DNA from 3 places in the Thauera sp. WH-2 genome. Region 2 is predicted to be linked to each of the others. Evidence: predicted binding sites of a transcription regulator. Region 2 holds the regulator's gene; each other region holds the start of a gene.
What was found. Region 2 encodes FNR, which switches genes on or off when oxygen is low (the NO sensors DNR and NnrR bind a similar motif). Its sites were predicted from a motif close to TTGANCTAGNTCAA; they were not measured.

Region 1: the regulator FNR is predicted to act here: its motif matches at 2,738-2,751, upstream of ACNKW1_RS03745 (tetrathionate reductase family octaheme c-type cytochrome).
Region 3: the regulator FNR is predicted to act here: its motif matches at 2,538-2,551, upstream of ACNKW1_RS03025 (hemerythrin domain-containing protein).

Annotation. Positions count from the first base shown of each region.
Region 1 covers NZ_JBLWFG010000001.1:780,073-784,927, forward strand. The annotation lists gene ACNKW1_RS03735 (hypothetical protein) at 14-346, shown strand; gene ACNKW1_RS03740 (cytochrome b/b6 domain-containing protein) at 382-1,032, opposite strand; gene ACNKW1_RS03745 (tetrathionate reductase family octaheme c-type cytochrome) at 1,035-2,657, opposite strand; gene ACNKW1_RS03750 (diguanylate cyclase) at 2,906-4,723, shown strand; gene purM (phosphoribosylformylglycinamidine cyclo-ligase) at 4,796-4,855, opposite strand, start outside.
Region 2 covers NZ_JBLWFG010000002.1:136,404-141,258, forward strand. The annotation lists gene ACNKW1_RS04815 (sulfite exporter TauE/SafE family protein) at 1-661, opposite strand, end outside; gene hemN (oxygen-independent coproporphyrinogen III oxidase) at 722-2,113, opposite strand; gene fnr (fumarate/nitrate reduction transcriptional regulator Fnr) at 2,252-2,992, shown strand; gene ACNKW1_RS04830 (SirB2 family protein) at 3,009-3,392, opposite strand; gene ACNKW1_RS04835 (Crp/Fnr family transcriptional regulator) at 3,496-4,182, shown strand; gene ACNKW1_RS04840 (PHA/PHB synthase family protein) at 4,186-4,855, opposite strand, start outside.
Region 3 covers NZ_JBLWFG010000001.1:625,123-629,977, forward strand. The annotation lists gene ACNKW1_RS03015 (NAD(P)/FAD-dependent oxidoreductase) at 1-1,180, shown strand, start outside; gene ACNKW1_RS03020 (MFS transporter) at 1,199-2,425, opposite strand; gene ACNKW1_RS03025 (hemerythrin domain-containing protein) at 2,606-3,061, shown strand; gene ACNKW1_RS03030 (DUF2249 domain-containing protein) at 3,058-3,276, shown strand; gene ACNKW1_RS03035 (hypothetical protein) at 3,273-4,544, shown strand; tRNA gene ACNKW1_RS03040 (tRNA-Pro) at 4,602-4,678, shown strand; tRNA gene ACNKW1_RS03045 (tRNA-Arg) at 4,706-4,782, shown strand; tRNA gene ACNKW1_RS03050 (tRNA-His) at 4,825-4,855, shown strand, end outside.

The DNA of each region.
Region 1 (4,855 bases), on a different contig from region 2:
TCAGGAGCAGATCATGAGAGAACGCTGGCGCCGCTTACCGGGCTCGCGGACCGAACCCGCAGGCCTGGAGCGCAAGATATTACGCCGGCTACCGTTGATCGCACTCGCGGGTACGGCTGCATGCATCTCTATTTCCTTGCTTGCACGCCTGATGTGGTGGGGCGACGACAGCAACGAAACCCTGCGCTCGCTGCAGATGATTGACATCTGGGTGATCGCAGCCGTGGTTCTGCACTGGACCGTAATCGCGGTCGTCGCAATCTACGCCTTCATCATATTCGTGATGAAGGGGCCGGCTTACATTGCCGACCGTTACGAGCTTCCAGACGAGGACGCCCCGCGCTGACCAGCCGCGGGGCGTCGGGCAAGCAAGAGATGCGCTCAGACTTTGCCTGCGGGAGCCTTGCCACTATTGGCAGGGGCGTGATGCTCATCTATTTCTTCCCAGCCAGTGATCATCGCCTTGACGTGCGCGAAGACCGTGTGCCCGGTCGTGGTCAGGTACACGTGGATGAAGAAGAACGCCGTGATCATGAATGCGCCGGCCGTATGCACGATGGCCACCGTCTCGAGCGTGAAGTACTTGTCCAGCCCGAGCTGCGCCCAGTTGCCGTAGAACAGGTACAGCAGCCCTGAGCCCCAGATTACCGGCGAGATGAACGCCAGCAGAGCGAGGTAAGCCAGGCGCTGCAGCGGGTTGTGCTTCTGCACCACCGTCTTGCGGAACGGGTGCGGCATGTCCTTGAAGATCCCCACCGTGTAGTAGAGCACCATCGCCCCGACGTTCCGCATCGAAGGCAGATACTGACGCCACTCACCGGTGGTGAACTGCCAGAAGATCGTGAAGGCCCAGATCGTCAGCAGGGTCCAGGCGGCGAGCGTGTGCAGGTCGACGGCATCCTTGAAGCCCATCAGGCTGTAGCTGCCATGGATCTCGAAGCCGGTGATCATCATCACGATGATCAGCAGCGCCTGCGACCAGTGCCAGAAACGCTCATAACGCTTGTAGATGTAGATTCGGTTCTCACTCATTTTCAGTGCCTCTTGCGACGGGTGAGGATACGGGCAATGCCGTGGATGGAGCCGGCGCCAATCGCGCCAATAATGGCCAGACCGCCGAGCAGATCCACCCAGCCGTTACGGTCGCGGCCCGGCAGATAGATGTCGGTGATCTCGTTCAGGCGGCCTTCTTCGGAGCGGGTATGGCACTCCTGGCACTGCACAGCCTTCTCCTTTGGCGCCACCATGTGCGTGATGAACCAGTTCATCCGCGTCTCGATGAAATCGAACTGACCGCTGTAGGGCAGGCCAGCGTACTCCATGCCAAACTTGATCGACTTCTCGTAGTCCCAGTTGCCCCAGAACGCCGCGTCATCCTTGCCATAGACGTGGTTGACCACCAGCGTCTTGTTCACCGGGTCGTACGGTTGCTTGCCGACCATGACCTTGAACGGCCAGATGCGTGCACTCGGGTCGCTTGCGGAGCCCTCGACGCGATTCAGTTCAAGGATCTTGGAGTCATCGATCTTGTCGGTGATCGCGACCTGATGCACGACGCCGTTGTACCACTTGTAGGTGGGCCGCACGTTCTCGCCGTACTCGAAGTCGCCCTTGTCAGCCGAGTAGCTCAGGTGGCCATGATCGTCCTTGATGAACAGCCCCTTGCCGTTCTCGTCACGTTTACCGGCCGTCGACCAGTCCCACAAGGTCTTGGTGGGGATGCCGCCACGGGCGAACTCGGGGATGTGGCAGGTCTGGCAAGCCACGCGGTTGGCGTGATGGTTAAGACGCTGATCCTCATGCGGGGTGAGGTCGTGGCACGACTCACAGGTGGCGCGATTGTGGTCCTCATGCTTCATGTCCAGACCCTTCACGTCCTTCGCGGTCGCAGCGTAGCGGCTGCCGGAAGGCTGGTGCGCGTTGAAGGTGTGGCAGTCGGCACAGTCGAGGTTGGCACCATCCTTGGCCATGTGCACATCCACATCGCGATGCGGATCGATCAGCGAAGTATCGAGGTCGCCATGCTTGACCGCGTCGCCGCCGCCGCCGTTGAAGTGGCACGCGCCACAGTTCTCGCGCCCGGGCTTGCCCACGTTCTGCGCGACCTTGGTCAGATCGGGCGGCTGAACGATCTTGCCGCTGCCCTTGGGCATCTCTCGCGGCTCGTAGAGGGGGTGGCCTGCATCCGTCGGCACTTTCTTGTAGGTGGCCGTGGTGTCGTGACAGGCGAGGCAGTCGACGTTCTCTTCGTTGGAGAAGTCGTAGTTCTTGTCCTTCCAGTCGTAGCCGGCGTGGCAACTCGTGCAGCGCGGCTCGTTGGAAAGGATGGAGCCGCAGAAGTTGTTGGCGGCATGCTGCTTGCCAAGCTTCTTCCCGGTGGTGGGGCTAATGGTTTCCCAGGTCCAGTGCACGCTCTTCATGACCTGGTGACTGGCCTCGTTGTGACAGGCCAGACAGGCCTTCGTCACCTCCGGTCCACTATTGAATGGCCCCTGAAGCTCCTTGAACTTGCTGTGGTCCGCCGTACTCTGCGGCTTGCCACCTGAAGCGGCCACCGGTATGTCGCCCGCCGCGGGCGCCCCGATTGCCATGGTGCTGGCTACCATGATGATGGTGGCGCCCAGCCAATGGCGCCACCCCGATGTTCGTCCATTCATCTCTGTCTCCTCCAAGGAACTCCGGTTACAAGCGAAATTTTACGCCGCCGCTCAATATCAGCTTTTGATTAATGTCTAACTTGAGCGATATCAAACCGAGAAAAAGTCCATGCAAGCTCCCCGGAGGACGGGACGAACTACCACGCCAGTCCCGGGAAGCCCCGTATAATTCCCGCGTTGATCCACCGCAGCGTGTGTCGGCAGCGATTGGCCGGCCCGTGCCATCTCGCCCCTCTTCCCACAAGCTCATGTCCACCTTCAGCAACCCGTCCGAGATCGCGCGTGAAGCACTTCGCCAGCTGGCTATGCGCCGCGTGGCACCAACTCCAGACAACTATTGCAAGCTCTACCACGAGATCTCCGGCACGGAAGCGGACGAGGACATCCTGCCCGAAGCCTTCATGCGCCGGCTCGCAGCGCGCCTCCCACGCGACAGCGCCGAGCGCCATCGCAACGCCCGCGAACTGGACCAGGCACTTACCGCAGGGAAACCCGCCGCGATCGAGGCCGCGCTGGGACGCTACCTCGACGGGCTGAAGCTGGCCGAGCAGCCGGCGTGGAACGAGCTCATCACGGGCCTGCTGCGCCAATGGGAAACGCGACACAGCGGGTGGACGACTGCACGCAAGCGGGAATCGCTCGAGCGCGTGCTCAACGCCTCGGACCCCGCCACCCTCTTCAACCGCCTCCAGGGGCTGGTCAGGGGCTGGAGCCAATCGAACACGGCACAGGACGAGGCCGTCGAACCACTCCCCGACGGCGACGCAGCCGGCAGCCCGCCCGCCGAAGCCACGACTGCGGCAGCCCCCTCCAGCACCGCCCCCTGCGGGATTGCGACCGAGGCGAGCGCCGAGTTGCGCGCGCTACTGGAACAGAGCCTCAAGCAGGCCATTCCTCCGCTGTTGCACGAACACCCCGAACTGCAGCAGAAAGCACGCGCGCTCGCCCGTGAGCTTGAAGGCCGCAACAATGCGAGCGAGCTCCGGAGTTTCAGCCTGGCGCTGCGGGCCTTCGTCGGTGAGATCGAGTCCGCTGCGCTCGACGACGAAGAGGTAAACCAAGGGCTACTTGAGCTCCTGCGGCTGCTGTTGCGCAACATCGACGAGCTCGTGTTCGATGACAAATGGCTCAGCGGCCAGATCGAAATGCTGCGCGAGGTCGTCGAAGGCAGACCGGACCCACGCCAGCTGGACGACGCGGGGCGCAGGCTGAAGGATCTGATCTTCAAGCAGAGTCAGCTCAAGCACTCATTGGCCGAAACCCAGCGCCACCTGCGCGACATGCTGGCCGGCTTCGTCGACCAGCTCGCTCAGTTCGCCGAAAGCACCGGCACCTACCACGACCGCATCGGCAACTGCGCACAGCGCATCGCAAAGGCACAGGACATCACCGAGATCGGCCCGCTGCTCGACGAGGTAATGACGGAAACACGGAGCATTCAGGAAGAGGCCCGCCGTTCACGTGACGAGCTGATTGCGGCACGCGAGCAGGCAGGCAAGGCCGAGCAGCGCATTTCCACGTTGCAAGCCGAGCTGGAGGAAGCCAGCCGGCTGATGCGCCACGACCAGCTCACCGGCGCCCTGAACCGGCGTGGGCTGGAAGAGATGTTCCACACCGAGGCCGCGCGTGCCGCACGCCACCGCTCGAAGCTCGCCGTCGCGCTGCTGGACATCGACCACTTCAAGAAGCTCAACGACTCCCACGGACATCGGACCGGCGACGAAGCGCTCATCCATCTGGCACGGGTGGTGCGCCAGCACCTTCGTCCCCAGGACGTGCTGGCGCGCTTCGGTGGCGAGGAGTTCGTCATCCTGTTGCCCGAAACCGGCAACGACGCTGCGCAACAGGCGCTCGTGCGCCTGCAGCGCGAACTGACGCGCGAGTTCTTCATGGCCGACCAGCAGAAGGTGGTGATCACCTTCAGCGCAGGCGTAACCCCGGTCGCCGACGGCGAGGCACTCGAAAGTGCCCTGAAACGCGCGGATGGTGCGATGTACCGCGCCAAGCAGGCTGGACGCAACCGCGTCATGACGGCACCGCTTCCCGCCCCGCCTGCATCGTCCTGATCCACGCACCCCAGTTCCGCGCCAGCAGGACGGGGAAGCCGGGCGCCCGCAGGTGCCCGGCCAACACGGTCGTCAGCCGACGATGGTCTGGGCCTCACCTTCGCGGCGGGCATCAATGCGGCCGATGCGATA
Region 2 (4,855 bases):
CATGATAGAGGCCGAACACCCCGAAACCCAGCACCAGCACGCCGGACGCAATGCGGACCCGGCGGTTGCGGGTGATGTCACGAAAACGTTTGAACAACATGCCTGCCAGCAGCAGATTGGGCAGCGTACCCAGGCCGAAGGCCAGCATCAGCCCTGCCCCGCGCGCACCCGAGCCGGTGACCAGCGCGGTGGCGAGGACGGAGTAGGTCAGCCCGCAAGGCAGAAAGCCCCACAGTAGTCCAAGCGGCAGCGCCTGTCGGATCGAGCGCGCAGGCAGGAAGCGCCGGGTCGCGGGCTGGATGCGCCGCCATAGCACGCCGCCGGCACGCTCGATCGGAGTGAGCAGGCGGGTGAAGCCGGTGAGATAGAGCCCGAGCGCGATCAGCATGAGGTTGGCGAGCACGTACAGCGCCATCTGCACCGGCAGCATGCCGTCGTAGAGCAGGCCGACCGAGCCGAGCAGACCCACTGCCCCGCCGAGCGCAGTGTAGGTGGTGATGCGGCCGATGTTGTACGCCAGGTGCAGCGGCCATTGCGGTTTGCCGCCAGGCGTCTGCACCTGCATGGTCAGTGCACCGACGATGCCGCCACACATGGCCACGCAGTGCGTGCCGCCGAGCAGGCCGATGAGGAAGACTGCGATGAAACCGGTGTCAGGCATGGATGAAAAAGGCCCCGCGGGGAATGCGAGGCCTCATTCTACGCTGCGTTGCCGCAATACTCAGATCACGCGCGAGTAGCGCGCACGCTCGCGGTCGGCGCGCAGGTAACGGTCGAACACCATCGCGATGCCGCGTACCAGCAGGCGCCCGCCGGGCTGCACGCTGATCCAGTCGCCATCGATCTTCACCAGGCCGGCCTTCTCCATCTCCTGCAGGTCGGCGAGTTCTTCGGCGAAATACTCGCGGAAGTTGATCAGATGGGCGATCTCGATCGACTGCATGGACAGCTCGAAGTGGCACATCAGCGCCTGGATGATCGCGCGCCGCAGCAGATCGTCTGCGGTAAGCTCGATGCCGCGCAGCACCGGCAGTTCGTCGCGGTCGAGCGCATCATAGTACTCGTCCAGGCTCTTCACGTTCTGCGCATACACCGGCCCGATCTTGCCGATCGCCGACACGCCGAAGGCGAGCAGATCGCACTCGGCCTGGGTGGAGTAGCCCTGGAAATTGCGATGCAGACGCCCCTGGCGCTGGGCGACGGTGAGTTCGTCGTCCGGCTTGGCGAAATGGTCCATGCCGATGTACACGTAGCCCGCCTCGGTGAGGCGGCGGATGCCCAGCTGCAGCAACTGCAGCTTGGTATCCGCGGTGGGCATGTCGCCGCTGTTGATGCGGCGCTGGGGCTTGAAGAGGCCCGGCAAGTGCGCATAGCTGTACAGCGAGATGCGGTCGGGCGAGATCTCGAGCACCTGCTCCAGCGTGCGGTTGAAGCTGATCACGTTCTGCTTGGGCAGGCCGTAGATGAGGTCCATGCTCACCGACTTGAAACCGGTGGCGCGCGCCGCGTCGATGACGAGCTTCGTCTCGTCGTAGCTCTGGATGCGGTTGACCGCCGCCTGCACGTCCTCGGCGAAGTCCTGCACGCCCACGCTCATGCGGTTGAAACCGAGGTCGGCGAGCAGCTTCACCGTCTCGAAGTCGACCTTGCGCGGGTCGACCTCGATGGAATACTCGCCATTGGGCACCAGCGTGAAGTGCTCGCGCACCGCCGCCATGAGCTCTCGCAACTCGTCGTGGGACAGGAAGGTCGGCGTGCCCCCCCCCAGGTGCAGCTGGGTGACCTGCCGGCTGCCGGTCAGGCAGGCGGCCTGCATCTCGATCTCTTTCGCCAGATATTTCAGATACTTGGCAGAGCGCCCATGATCCTTGGTGATGATCTTGTTGCAGGCGCAGTAATAGCAGATCGTGTTACAGAAGGGGATGTGGAAGTATAATGAAAGCGGTTTGCTTACGCCGCCCACGCCCCTCTTGGCGAGCCAGGTCTTGAGCGCATCCGCATTGAAGGCCTCGACGAAGCGGTCCGCCGTGGGGTAAGAGGTGTATCGCGGTCCGTTGATGTCGAAGCGACGAATCAGTTGCGGATCGAAGATGAGTTCGTTCTGACTTTTCATGATCTTGCTGCTGAGGTGTGTGCCAAACAATGGCAGATCACCGGAATCTTTAGGTTGACGTGGGTCAACGGGCATGTTTTAGACGCCTATTAAACCCTCACCGGGGTCTTTTTTCTGGGAAGCGGGATTATCGTGCAGATGAGGGCTACCGTGCCAATCACCGTGAGCGGGCTGAAAGTGGCCTGCTCGCAATGCAACCTCGTCGAACTGTGCCTGCCCTTCGGGATGTCGGACAGCGAACTGAGCCGGCTCGACGATCTGGTGGGTGCGCGCCGCAAGGTGAAGCGCCAGCATTGCCTTTATCGGGCCGGCGATCCCTTCGAGGCCATCTACGCCATCCGCGCCGGCTCGTTCAAGACCGATGTGCTGCTCGAGGACGGCCGCGAGCAGGTGACCGGATTCCAGATGACGGGCGAGATCCTCGGCCTGGACGGCATCAGCACCGAAGCCCACTCCTGCAACGCAATCGCGCTCGAGGACAGCGAGGTGTGCGTGATCGCCTACGACAAGCTCGAGCAGATGTCGCACGAGATCGAGGGGCTGCAGTTGCAGTTCCACAAGGTCATGAGCCGGGAGATCGTGCGCGACCACGGCGTGATGATGCTGCTTGGCTCGATGCGCGCAGAGGAGCGCCTGGCTGCCTTCCTGCTTAACATGTCGCAGCGCTTCAACGCGCGCGGCTTCTCGCCGCAGGACTTCAACCTGCGCATGACGCGCGAAGAGATCGGCTCCTACCTGGGGCTCAAGCTCGAAACCGTGTCGCGGGCCTTCTCGCGCTTCCAGGAAGACGGGCTGATCTCGGTGCAGCAGAAGCATGTGAAGCTGCTCGACCCTGCCGGGCTGAAGAAGCTCATCCAGCACCAGCAGGGCGTGCGCTGAGCGCTCGCGTACGCGTTCAGGCAAGGTAGCCGGCGGCCTGCTTGGTCAGCGCCACCGAGACGATCCACAGGTAGACCAGCAGCGCGGCCACGAAGGCGCCGACGCGAATACCCTGCGTGCGTCCGCGCTTGAGCGCCACCGTGCCGAGGAGGATGTAGACGATCAGACCAAGGATCTTCGCCGTGGCCCAGCCCGCCACGAAGGGATACTGCTGGATCAGCACGGTCAGGGTGATCGCCGACAACAGCAGTGTCGTATCCACCAGATGCGGCAGAATCCTGGTGAGGCGATGCTGCAGCAATGGATTTCCGGTCATCATCCATAGCCCCCGCAGCAGGAACCCCGCCGCGCTCAGCACCACGCAGGTGATGTGCAGATTCTTGATCGCGTAATAGAACATCCCTTCTCCCTTTGGTGACCGGCCAGAGAGCCGGAATGTGCTGCCGCCAGCCCCCGGGCACAGCGGCTCGATTAGAATTGCGACCCCACCGGAGAGTTCCGAGATGCCTCATTCCCACATACAACTCGACATCCCCGCCCTGCTGGGCCGCATCCCCCTGTTCGGCGAACTCTCGGAGGCCGACATCCAGCTCGTGGCGCGTTTCACCCGCGAGCGCCAGGTGGCACGCGGCGAAGTGCTGTTCCAGCGCGGGGATCAACCGCACGGCTTTTACTTCGTCGTCTCCGGTCAGGTCAAGCTTGCGTTCTCATCCTCGCAGGGCACCGAGAAGGTGGTGGAGATCATCGGCCCGATGCAGAGCTTCGGTGAGGCGGTGATGTTCATGGACCACCCCTACCCCGTGTTTGCCGAGGCACTCACCGACACCGTGCTGATCCACGTCGGCCAGCAGGTGGTGACCGAGCTCATCGACCAGGATTCGACCTTCGCCCACAAACTGCTCGCCGGCATGGCGATCCGCCTGCATGGGCTGATTCAGGACGTCGAAACCTACTCGCTGCGCTCGAGCACGCAGCGCGTGATCGGCTATCTTCTGCAGGTGGCCGACAGCGACACGCCCTGCGAAATCGCGCTGCCCACCAGCAAGCAGGTGATCGCCTCGCGCCTGAATCTGACGCCGGAAACCCTGTCACGCATCTTCCACGACCTGAGCGATGCCCGCCTGATCAGCGTGCAGGGCAAGCGCATCACCCTGCACGACCCCGCCCGGCTGTCGCGCTACGGCGCCTGAACTTCAACGCTCCAGCACGTATTCTCCCGGCGCGTCGGCCAGCGCAGGGAACGCCGCATTCGCGGCCGCCCTTGCTTGCACCTGCTCGCCGGCGCGCGGCTTGAGCCAGGCCATCCAGTCCGGCCACCAGCTTCCCTCGCAGGCCTGCGCGCCCTGGCGCCAGCGCTCGGGCGTGTCCCCGGGCTGCGTTTCGCCCACCCAGTAGCGCCGCTTGGGCGGGTCGACCACCGGATTGACGATACCCAGGATGTGCCCCGAGCTCGATTGCACGAAGCGCACCGGCACGCTCACATGATCGACGATGCGGAAGGTCTGCCGCCACGGCGCGATATGGTCGTCCTCGCAGCTCACGGCATAGAGGGGCTGGCGGATACGCCCGAGATCCAGCGCTTCCCCGGCGACGACCAGGGCATCGGGCTGGATGAGACGGTTACGCAGATAAAGCTCCTCCAGATACCAGGCGTGCATGCGGTAAGGCATGCGGGTCGCATCCATGTTCCAGTACAGCACATCGAAGGCCGGTGGTTTCTCTCCGTACAGCCAGCCACGCACCACGTAATGCCAGATCAGGCTGTTGGAGCGCAGGAGGCGGAAGGAGGCGGCCATGGACTTGCCGTCCAGGTAGCCCTTGCGCGCCATCTGGCTGATCAGGTAGTGGATGCTGCCTTCATCG
Region 3 (4,855 bases), on a different contig from region 2:
CGGCGCGGGCGCTGCGGGCATGATATGCGCCGCCACTGCGGGGCAGCGCGGTCGGCGCGTACTGCTGATCGACCACGCGACGCGCCTCGCCGAAAAGATCCGGATTTCGGGGGGCGGCCGGTGCAACTTCACCAACCTTCGTGTCGGCCCGGAGAACTATCTGAGCCGTAACCCGCATTTCGTGCGCTCGGCACTTTCCCGTTACACCCCGGGCGACTTCATCGAACTGGTCCAGCGCCACGGCGTCCGCTTCCACGAGCGCGAGTGGGGCCAGCTCTTCTGCGACGACTCTGCGCAGCAGATCATCGACCTGCTGCGCGCCGAGTGTGAGGACGGCGGCGTGGAGTGGGCGATGCCGGCCACCGTGCACGAGATCGGCCATGCGCCGGAGGCCGCACCGGCCCGCTTTCAGGTAGATACCGATCGCGGTCGCTTTTACGCGCATTCGCTGGTCATCGCCACCGGCGGGCTGGCTGTCCCCAAGATCGGTGCCACGGCCTTCGGCTACCGCATCGCCGGGCAGTTCGGGCTGCCGGTCGTTCCGCCGCTCCCGGCGCTGGTTCCGCTCACGCTGTCGCCCAAAACCCTCGAACGCCTCGCGCCCCTGGCAGGCATCTCACTGGAGGTCGAAGCGCACTGCGCCGGACCGGTGTTCCGCGAAGCCGCCCTGGTTACCCACCGCGGTCTGTCCGGTCCCGCGATCCTGCAGGTGTCGAGCTACTGGCAAGCACAGACCTACGTGCAGGGCGAGCGCGAGCCGTTGAGCCTGAACCTGCTACCCGGCTGCGACGCACAGGCATGGCTGCTGTCGAATGCACAGGCGCGCAGCCTGCTCCCGAACCTGCTCGCGGAACGGCTGCCGCGCCGCTTCGCCCAAGCATGGTGCGAGTTGCATGGCTGGACGAAGCCCATGAACCAGTATCGACACACCGAACTGCGTACCATCGCCGACCGGCTGGCGAACTGGCAGCTGAACCCATCCGGCACACAGGGCCACGCCAAGGCGGAGGTCACGCTGGGCGGCGTGGACACGCATGCCCTGTCGTCCCGGACGATGGAAGCACGCGGGGTACCGGGCCTGTACTTCGTCGGTGAAGTGATGGACGTCACCGGTCACCTGGGTGGCTACAACTTCCAGTGGGCGTGGTCCTCGGGCGTAGCCTGCGGGCGTGCGGCGTGAGCGTGGCGGACCGCCATCTCAAGCACTGGAACTGCGCCGCGCCCCCGGAAACAGGAGCGGCACATAGGCAAGGACCTGGAGCGCGAGCAGCCCCGCAAAGCTGAGCTGCAGCGCCTCCGTCATCGCGTGGCCGCGCGCACCCAGCGCATCGAGCCCAAAACCCAGGCCCCACTGCAGTGCGAAAGCGCCCGCAAAGGCCATCAGGTTCAACGCCGTACTGACCCGGCCGAACAGCGCAGGCTCGAAGCCCCGCGAAGCAGCCAGATAGCTCTGCGAGTTCACCGCGGAGAAGAAACCGAACAGGAACCACAGTAACGAAACCGGCCCGAACGCGTTCAGGATCGCGAGTTGCACGAGCATCAGTGCGACATAGCCCGAACGCAGCAGCGTGAGCGGTTCGACGCCACGGCGCGCGAGTTGCACGCCCAGCAAGCCGATCGACAGCTGCCCCGCGAAGCTACCGAGGTTTAGCACCACCAGCATGCCGGCCGCCTGTGCGAGCCCGAGCCCATTCACATGCATCATCCACGGCACCGCCCACAGGCTTTGCAGGGCCATGAAGCTGCCAATGAAGGCGGCTGACGAGGCGGCAAGGCGAAGAAATGCGGGCGAGGTGTAGATCCCACCCAACGCACGCATCGCATCGGCCAGCCCGCCGCGCGAGCTATCGGCCGGCACGTCCGGCAGGCTGCGCAGCAACACCGCCGCAGCTACCACCGACACCGCGGCGATGATCCAGAACGCTCCGCGCCAGCCCAGCACAGGTAGCACGGCCTCGAGCGGCGTACTCGCCGTCAGTGCCCCGAGCGCCCCCGCCGCCATGATGTAACCGGTCATCGAGCTCTGCCGCTCGCGCGGGTACCACAGCGCAAATCCCTTGAGCGCCGCCATCAGGCATGCGGACACGCCCAGCCCGATGAGGGCCCGCGCCACGCCCAGCGTGTGCAGGCCGTCCCCGAGCGCAAACAGGGCTGCGCCGAGCGCCGTGACGAGCAGCAGCGTGGCCTCGACCCGACGCGGGCCAAAGCGGTCGAGCGCAATGCCCACTGGAATCTGCGCCAGGCCAAAGGCGAGGAAGTAGGTACTGGTCAGCAACCCGAGGCTTGCCGCGGTGAGGCCGAGATCGGCGGTCAGGGCGGGAGAGATCACCGCATTGACCGTACGCAGCAAGTAGGACAGGTAATAGCCCAGCGCAAAGGGCAGAAAGATCCGCCCCCACGCGCTCGGCACGGCACTCGACTGCATCCCGGGAAACTCCGTGGCGGAGAAAGGCCGCATTCTGCCTGCGCCGCGCCGCCGCGGCGAGCCCGCGCAGGACGCAAGAATCGATGCCGACGGGGTCGTCGTCGGAGTCGACTTGACTCGCATCAATGCCTTCGCGCACGCGATCCGGAATATTCACGGGACTCACCGCTGGAGCAAAAAATGACTTCGATCGCAGAACTGATGACGCACGATCACCGCAGTTGCGACCACGACTTTGCCCGGGCCGAAACCCTCGTCAACAAGAAGGACTGGGAAGGTGCGACCGAGGCCTTCGAAGCGTTCGCCGAAGGGGTTGAAGCGCATTTCCGCGCCGAAGAGGAGGAACTCTTCCCGCGCTTCGAGGCGGCCACGGGCATGACGCAGGGCCCGACCCAGGTGATGCGCGGCGAGCATGCCGAAATGCGCAACTCGTTCGCACAACTGCGTGCCGCCCTGCGCAGCCGCGACGCGGAAGAGTTTGCCGGCGAGGCCGAGACCCTGCTGATCATGATGCAGCAGCACAACATGAAGGAAGAGAACATCCTTTACCCGATGTGCGACATGCGCCTCGGCGACCAGCGCGAGGCGCTCGTCGAAACGCTTGGGCAACGAATCACCCACGAGTACGCCGCATGAATCCCCGGACTGTAGATGCCCGCGGCCTGGAGCCGCCCGAACCGTTTGAACGCGCAATGGAAGCCATCATGGCCCTGCAGGGCGGCGACAGCTTCACCCTCCTTCTGGACCGCATGCCACATCCGCTCCTGCGCGTACTCGACCGTGACGGTTATCTGCATGACGAGCGTTTCCGCGAAGACGGCTGTGTCGAGATCCTGATCTCTCGCCCATGAGCAGTGCGAATCCCGGGCTCGCGTACGAGGACACGCCTCCGCTCTCCGCTCCGCTGCGTTTCTTCCTGACTGCGCCGCTTTTCGGCATTGCGGCGGGCTTCCTGCTGCTCGCGGATGCGGACCTCCTCGTTTCGCGCTGGACGCCCGGCGCCCTGGCCGCCGTTCACCTCTTCGCCGCCGGCTTCATGCTCCAGGTAATGCTCGGCGCGCTGCTGCAGATCCTGCCCGTGGCCGTGGGTGCGAGTTTTCCTGCCCCGCTTCCGGTCGCCACCGTCACGCACGCACTAGTCGGCGCCGGTGCGGCAAGCTTGGCCTACGGTCTGGGCGCGGGCTCACCCAACGCCATCATCGCGGGTGGCGTGCTGCTCGCGGGCGGGCTGGTCACGTTCCTAGCCGCGAGCCTGCTGGCGCTTCTGCGCGCTGCACCTGCGCACGGAGCCAGTCGGACTCCGCGCGACCTGCGCCTCGCCCTCGTCGCGCTGACCCTGACCACGGTGCTCGGCGTGGTGCTCGCGTTTGCGCTCGTACGCGGTCTGCCCGTGCCCTTCCCGCTGCCCACGCTGGTCGACCTGCATGCGGTATGGGCCTGGCTGGGCTGGGGAGGGCTGCTGCTCGCCGCCACGAGCTGGGTCGTGGTGCCGATGTTCCAGATCACGCCCGCCTACCCTGCACGCTTCACCCGGCTCTGGGCGCCGCTCACGCTCGCCGTGCTCTCACTGTGGTCGGCTGGCCTGCTCGCAGACCTCGACCTCACCGTGACGGTACTCGGCAGCCTGCTGCTCGTGCTCGCGGGTGGATTCGCCTTTCAGACACTCAGGCTGCAGCGCAACACGCGCCGCAGCACGCCCGACGCGCCCTTCCGTGCCTTCCGGCTGTCGATGTTCGCGCTGATCGGCAGCCTCGTGGCGCTGCTGCTATCCCTGTTCCACGATGCGCAACAATGGCCGGTGCTCGCCGGCGTGCTCGTCCTTCACGGTACCTTCGCCGGGGCGATCACCGCCATGCTGTACAAGATCGTTCCCTTCCTTACCTGGCTTCACCTCACCCAGGCGCGGGTCCGCGCCCCGAACATGAAGAAGCTGCTCCCCGACAACCTGATCCGGGGCCAGATCGTGGTGCACAAGTTTGCGCTGGGCGCCCTCTTCCTCGCCGTGTTCGTACCCGTATTGACCCCGCTTGCAGGCATCCTGGTGGTGATCGAATTCGGCTGGCTGCTGCTCAACCTGCTGCATGCCGTACGCGAATGGCATCGCGCCGTGCATGCGTAAAAAACGCGCAGAATCCGTTTGACGCATCGATGTGGAGTCTGTATAGTTCGCGGCTCTCGGGGTGTAGCGCAGTCCGGTAGCGCGCTTGCTTTGGGAGCAAGATGTCGGGGGTTCGAATCCCTCCACCCCGACCAGCTCACACCTCGAATGCCCGCGGGAATCTGCCCGTAGCTCAATTGGATAGAGCACCGGCCTTCTAAGCCGGGGGTTGCAGGTTCGATCCCTGCCGGGCAGGCCAGGACGGTTTTCAGGGTTTCGGCTTGACCGGAATCTGGTAGTGGCGGCATTAGCTCAGTTGGTAGAGCGTTGGA